Regions from separate parts of the Desulfomicrobium escambiense DSM 10707 genome, predicted to be linked through region 2. Evidence: riboswitches for the same ligand, from Rfam matches in the RefSeq annotation. Region 2 holds a riboswitch; the other holds the start of a gene.
The links. Region 2 has a riboswitch for cobalamin ahead of G394_RS0106430 (anaerobic ribonucleoside-triphosphate reductase activating protein). Riboswitches for the same ligand answer to the same signal wherever they lie in the genome.

Region 1 (3,201 bases), on a different contig from region 2:
AGGCCCACGAAGCCGATGATCCCGGAGACGCTGACGGCCGCGGCGGTCAGCATGCCGGCGCCGACCAGCAGGGCGATGCGCACCCGCTTCACGGCCACTCCGACCTGGGCGGCCTGCTCGGTCCCCAGGGCCAGGATGTCCAGTTCGCGGGCCAGCAGAAAAACCGTTGCGCCCCCGACGGCCAGGTAGGGCAGCATGACACCCACGTGGTCGAACCCTCTGCCCTGAAAGCTGCCCATGATCCAGAAGACGATGGCCGAGACCGACTCCTCGTTCAGGGACTTGATGAGGGCGATGAGCGCGCCCAGAAACGTCGAGACGACGATGCCGCCCAGGACCAGGCTCTCGCGCGAGAAATCCCCGGCCAGACGGCTCAGGCCCAGGACCATCCCCATGGCCGCGAAGGCTCCGGCCAGGGCGGCCAGGGGCAGGGCTGACGGTCCCGGCAGGGCCCAGCCAAAGCCCAGGGCCAAGGCCGCCCCGCAGGCCGCGCCGCTGGATATGCCCAGGGTGAAGGGGTCGGCCAGGGGGTTGCGCAGCAGGCCCTGGAAGACCCCGCCCGAGACGGCCAGGGCTGATCCGGTCAGAAACGAGAGGATGATGCGGCCCAGGCGGATGTCGCGCACGATGACCAGATCCTGGGTTTCGGGCCCGCCCCGCAGCCATGCCGTCAGGGCCTCGTGGATAGCTGCAGCCGAAAGGGGGTAGGACCCGAAGAACAGGGCCGCGTAGACCGAGAGGGGCACGGCGGCCGCCAGAAGCAGCCAGGCCCGGGTGTGACGCGGCCCGGTCATGGTCAGTTCAACCGCTCCACGGCGGCCTGCAGGTGGTCAAGCCAGATGTCCACGAAGGCCGGGATCTCGGCCGTGCCGCGCAGCACCGCTTCGCAGGCCACGCCGTCGGCCGTGAGCACGGACTTCCAGGAGTCGTCCCCGTCGCCGGCCATGTCGTTGACGGCATGGTCGCCGGAAACGGCCATGAGGGGCTGGAGCCAGGCTTTCCTGACTTTTCGTTCTTTCAGAGTCGCGCGCACATCGTCCAGGGAGGGCGTGCCCTCGACGGTGCCAACCAGGACCAGGGGGTCGAGCCGGCTCAGCGAGTACTGCAGGCCGGGATAGTAGATGTTGGCCGGGTGATGGGTGCCATGTCCCATGAGGATGACGGCTTCATTCTTTTTCCGTTCAGGCGGCAGGCTGGCCATGACGGCCTTGGCGCAGGCCTCGACGTCGGCCGGTTCGGCCAGGAGCGGCAGGCCCAGGGTCACCTGTTCCATGCCCTTGGGCAGGCCCGAGAACGCCTCGACCGTGCGCTGCAAGGCGTGGAACTCCTCGCCGGGGATGGTCTGCAGGGACTGCACGGCCACGTGGGTGAAGCCGTCGTCCATCATGCGCGCCAGGGCCATGGCCGGGGAATCGAAGTGCAGTCCCTCGCCGGCCAGTTTCTGGCGCACGATGCGCGAAGAATAGGCCCAGCGCACCTCCAGGTCGGGAAAGCGGGCCTTGGCCCTGGCGTCGATGGTGTCCAGGGCGGCGCGAGCCTTGGGAACCGTGGTGCCGAAGGCGACCAGCAGGATGCCCTTTTTGGTCGGCCGATCCCCACCGTGGCCGGCGAAAGCCTGGGCGCCGAGGAACATAATGGAAATGACGAGAACGAGTCCGCAAACATGCGAGGCTTTGAACATGAGACCTCCAGGTTTGGCGGGGGAAATGGATGAAGACGGACGCGGGTCCGGGGCGCGGCCCGCAAAACCCCCGTTGCGGACGGCACAGACTGTGGTTGGCCTTCGGACAGGTCTTCCGACTCGTTTCACCGTCCTCGTCCTTCCCAGGATGGTTCCCAGTGGACAGCGCGGAGGATGGCCTTGCTGAAACTCACGGCGGCGGGTCCGCTCCCGATTTGCACGGGATTCCCTTTTACACCCGAAGGTATCCGAAGTGGGTGGAAGGCTAGTCGGGGGCTCGGAGGCTGTCAAGGAAAGTGGGGCGTTTCGGGTGTTCCGCAAGAGAGGTTGCGGAATCTTCTCGATGGCGCTTGACATTCCTGTCGTTGCGCGAATAAGTGGTCACAAAATGACTTTTGGTCATTTTGTGACCATTGTCCAATAAAGGGGATGACGTGGCCAGGAAACAGCAGGAAAAATCGCTTCAGACCCAGCGCGAGCTGCTCGAATCCGCCGAAAGGCTCTTCGCGGCCAAGGGATTCGTGGCCACGACCGTGGCCGAGATCACGGCCGACGCCGGCTATGCCAAGGGAAATTTCTATCGGCACTGGCAGAGCAAGGACGAGATCATGCTGGAGATCATCGCCATCAAGATGCAGTCCTACCGGGCCATGCGCGACGCGGCCCTGAAACATGCCCGCAGTCTCGAAGAAGTCATGGACCGCATCCTCGATTTTCTGGAGACCATGATCGACGATCGCAACTGGTCATCGGTCTTCCTGGAGTTCACCATTCACGCCTCCCGCAACGAGGAACTCCGCGCCCAGCTCAACCAGTCCCTCTACAGGCTGTCCAACGACATCTTCGAGGACATCGTCGCCCCGTACGTGAAGAGCGGCTACCCGGCGAGCAAGATCGGGGCCCTGAACACGGCCCTGTTCGAGGGTTTCCTGATCCATTCGCTGCTGGGCACGGGCACCATCGACCGCAAGGATTTCCGCCGGGCCGCCATGCGGCTGGCCCTGGCCAACGCCCTGGACCCCCAGGCATGAAACGGGCCGGCGCATGGGGCGCGGCCGCACCTGTCACACGGAGGATTTTCGAGATGAGGCTGTCTTTTCGGGTCGCGGCGCTGGTCGCCGCCGTGCTTGTCCTGGGCTTCTCGGGTTCGGCCATGTCCGCCGGGCCGGTCAAACTCTCCTACAGCAACTTCTTCCCGCCGACCCACATCCAGTCGCAGTTGGCCGAACAGTGGTGCCGCGAGGTCGAGGCCCGCACGAACGGGCAGGTCGTCATCGACTACTACCCGGCCGGCACCCTGACCAAGCCCAAGGACTGCTATGACGGCGTGGTCCAGGGCATTTCCGACATCGGCCTCTCGGCCCTTGGCTACACCAAGGGGCGCTTTCCGGTCCTGTCCGGCGTTGACCTGCCTATGGGCTACACGTCCGGCATCCAGGCCACCAACCTGGCCAACGCCGTCTTCGAGAAGTTCAAGCCCAAGGAGTTCGACGACGTCCACGTCCTGTATTTCCACGCCC
Region 2 (3,201 bases):
TTCACGCCCTGAACCGGGCCATCCCCCAGCTTGTGGGCAAGCCTCGAGAGTCGGGGATGTTTTTCGGTCCGCTGGTGCGCGGATAGGGACGTCGTGAATACGCTGCGCATCCTGCCCGCGGCAGGTGCAGGGAGGTGGCGGTGACGGCCGACGAGCGCGGTTTGCGTAGGACGCTCCTGACCCTCAATGTCTTTGCGGCCCTGAAGATGACGCTCTTTCCCATGGCCGTCATCACCCTCTTCTGGAAGGACGAGATCGGCCTGTCGCTGACCGAGATCCTGACCCTGCAGGTGTTCTTCTCCCTGGCCAGCGTCGTGATGGAATACCCTTCGGGCTACGTCAGCGACCGGCTCGGGTACCGCTTCGCCCTTGTCACGGCCTGCGTCTTCGGGCTCCTGGGCTGGGGGTGGTATCTTGCCGCTGAGACCTTCTGGGGCGTCCTGCTGGCGGAGCTGCTGCTCGGGGTGAGCTACGCCTTCATCAGCGGCTCCGACACGGCGCTTCTCTTCGAAAGCCTGCGGGCCGCCGACAGGGTGGATCTCTACGCGCGTTGCGACGGACGCATGGTCGGCTGGGCCCAGGGCGGCGAGGCGGCCGGGGCGCTTATGGCGGGCTTCATGTACGCCCAGTGGCCGCTCATGCCCTTTGTGGCGCAGATCGCCGTCTGGACCCTGGCCCTGGGGCTGTGCCTGAGCCTGCGAGAGCCCGTCGGGGATGACGGCGGACATGTCACCTCCCATCTGGCCGAGGCTCTGGGTGTGTGTCGCCTGGCCTTCACCAGCCCGGCCATCCGGTCGACCATCCTGAGCGGGACGCTTCTGGGTCTGGCCTCCTTCTACATGGTCTGGCTCATCCAACCCCACATGCAGGCCTGCGGCGTTCCTCTGAGCTGGTTCGGCCCGGCCTGGGCCGGCGCCAACCTGGTCGTGGCCCTGGCCGCCTCAGGCAGCCACAGGGTGCAGCGGAGCATCGGCATGCGGGGCATGTACGGGCTCTTCTTCCTGCTCATCGTCGCCGCCTATGCCGGCCTTGGCTTTTCCACAGCCCTGGGAAGCTTTGCCTTCTACTACCTGCTCACGGCCATGCGCGGCCTGCAGGGCCCGCTCATGCGCTCCCGGCTGCAGGCCCTGAGCGAGCGCCGCAACCGGGCGAGCATCCTTTCTCTGCACAGCCTGGTGTTCCGGTTGGGCTTCGTCCTGACCGGCCCCCTGGTGGGCCGACTGGCCGATGCCGAAGGGTTGCCCGCGACCTTCCTGACCCTGGCCTGTGCATTTGCGGTGGCGCTGCCCCTGGTGGGAAGAGAATTTTTGCGCCGCAACCATCCGGATTCCAAAATCTAGTTTGCCCTTCCACAATGCTTTGGAGGCCGTGTGGAAAAGGTTTCGGTTGCCGCAGCGAGTCGGATCGATTAAGAATGACTCCGTTCCGCTGATCCACTTCAGGAGCCTGGGAACCCGGTGCGAATCCGGGGCGGTCCCGCCACTGTAAGCCCCAAAGGGCGAGCCAGAAAACCGGTCTGAAGCATTTCTCTTAACCCTCTGCACGCGGATGCAGGGCGTTGAGATATTCAGAAAGAAACGTCCAAAACTTCGAGCTGACATGACGGACACGAGCCCTGTCTGGGATCGCGTGCGCGGCATTGAGCCGGTGAGTCTGTGCGACTGGCCCGGAAGGGTTTCCTGCGTGCTTTTCACCGGCGGCTGCAACCTGCGCTGCCCGACCTGCCATAATGCCTCCCTGGCCTGGACCTGGGAGAAACTGCCCGCCCTGGACAGGGCGACGGTGCTGGCCGACCTCGGCAGGCGCCGCCGCTGGCTGGACGGGATCACCGTGTCCGGCGGCGAACCGACCTGTCTGGACGGCCTGCCGGAGTTGCTCGCCGACCTTGCGGTCACGGGCCTTCCGGTCAAGCTTGATTCCAACGGCTCCGCCCCCGATGTCCTGGCCGATCTGCTCAGGGAGAACCTGGTCCAGACCGTGGCCGTGGACGTCAAGGGGCCGTGGCGGATGTACCCGGAGCTGACCGGGCGCGCCATAACGCCCCAAGGGGCCAGGCAGTCTCTGGAGCGGGTTTTCGGCCTGGCCGCCGAGTATCCGGGTCGCGTCTATTTCCGCTGCACCAAGGTCCCGGCCCTTTCCCCGGATGATCTGGAGGAGACGAGAGCCCAGGTGCCCGCGGACCAGCCCCTGTCCTTCCAGGAGTTCGTGCCGCCCCGAAGTGCCGCGGACGTTTCTTGAGAACCTCAAACCAGATTTTTCGATCGGAGTATTCATGCCCCAGCAGATTGTGAAACGTGACGGACGGATTGAATCCTGGTCCGTGGACCGCATTGCCCAGGCCATCCTCAAATCCCTGAACGCCAGCGGCATCAAGGACCCCCTCCTGGCCAAACGCCTGGCCGGGAAGGTGGAGGCCAAGCTCGACGGCATGGACAATCCCGAACAGGAGCTCGTGCAGGACACCGTCGAGCAGGTGCTCATGGAGTCCCGCCTCTATCACGTCGCACGCCGCTACATCGTGTACCGCGAAAAGCGCCGCCAGATCCGCAGCCAGACCGAGACGTTTCTGGACGTGACCGAGACCATCGACAGCTACCTGAACAAGTCCGACTGGCGCGTGAGCGAGAACGCCAACATGGCCCACTCCTTCCAGGGGCTCATGCTGCACCTCTCGGGCTCGGTCCAGGCCCGCTACTCCCTGGAGAAATACCCCGAGGAAATCCGGCAGGCCCACGAGCACGGCTATTTTCACATTCACGACCTGTCCTTCGGCCTGGCCGGCTACTGCGCCGGCTGGTCCCTGCGCGACCTGCTGCTGGAAGGCTTCAACCTCGAAGGCCGCTGCTCCTCGGGCCCCTCGCGCCACTTCGACGCGGCCCTGGGCCAGATGGTCAACTTTCTGGGCACCCTGCAGAACGAATGGGCCGGCGCCCAGGCCTTCAACAACGTCGACACCTATCTCGCGCCCTTCGTGCGTCATGACGGCTTGAACTACGACGAGGTCAAGCAGGCCATGCAGAAGTTCGTCTTCAACCTGAACACGACTTCGCGCTGGGGCGGGCAGAGCCCGTTCACGAATTTGACCTTCGACCTGACCCCGCCGACGCATATCGCCTCCGAGGCGGTCATCATCGCCGGAGCTCTGCAGGACAGCACCTACGGCGAATACGGCGTGGAAATGGAGATGATCAACCGCGCCTT

Region 1: another riboswitch for cobalamin. It lies ahead of G394_RS0108330 (sirohydrochlorin cobaltochelatase); the one in region 2 lies ahead of G394_RS0106430 (anaerobic ribonucleoside-triphosphate reductase activating protein).

What each region holds. Positions count from the first base shown of each region.
Region 1 is NZ_AUAR01000007.1:134,261-137,461, reverse strand. Features, by position in the region: gene G394_RS0108335 (FecCD family ABC transporter permease) at 1-794, opposite strand, end outside; gene G394_RS0108330 (sirohydrochlorin cobaltochelatase) at 797-1,681, opposite strand; cobalamin riboswitch at 1,770-1,948, opposite strand; gene G394_RS0108325 (TetR/AcrR family transcriptional regulator) at 2,116-2,712, shown strand; gene G394_RS0108320 (TRAP transporter substrate-binding protein) at 2,766-3,201, shown strand, end outside.
Region 2 is NZ_AUAR01000005.1:186,481-189,681, forward strand. Features, by position in the region: gene G394_RS0106420 (acyltransferase family protein) at 1-86, shown strand, start outside; gene G394_RS0106425 (MFS transporter) at 141-1,340, shown strand; cobalamin riboswitch at 1,405-1,534, shown strand; gene G394_RS0106430 (anaerobic ribonucleoside-triphosphate reductase activating protein) at 1,600-2,238, shown strand; gene G394_RS0106435 (ribonucleoside triphosphate reductase) at 2,273-3,201, shown strand, end outside.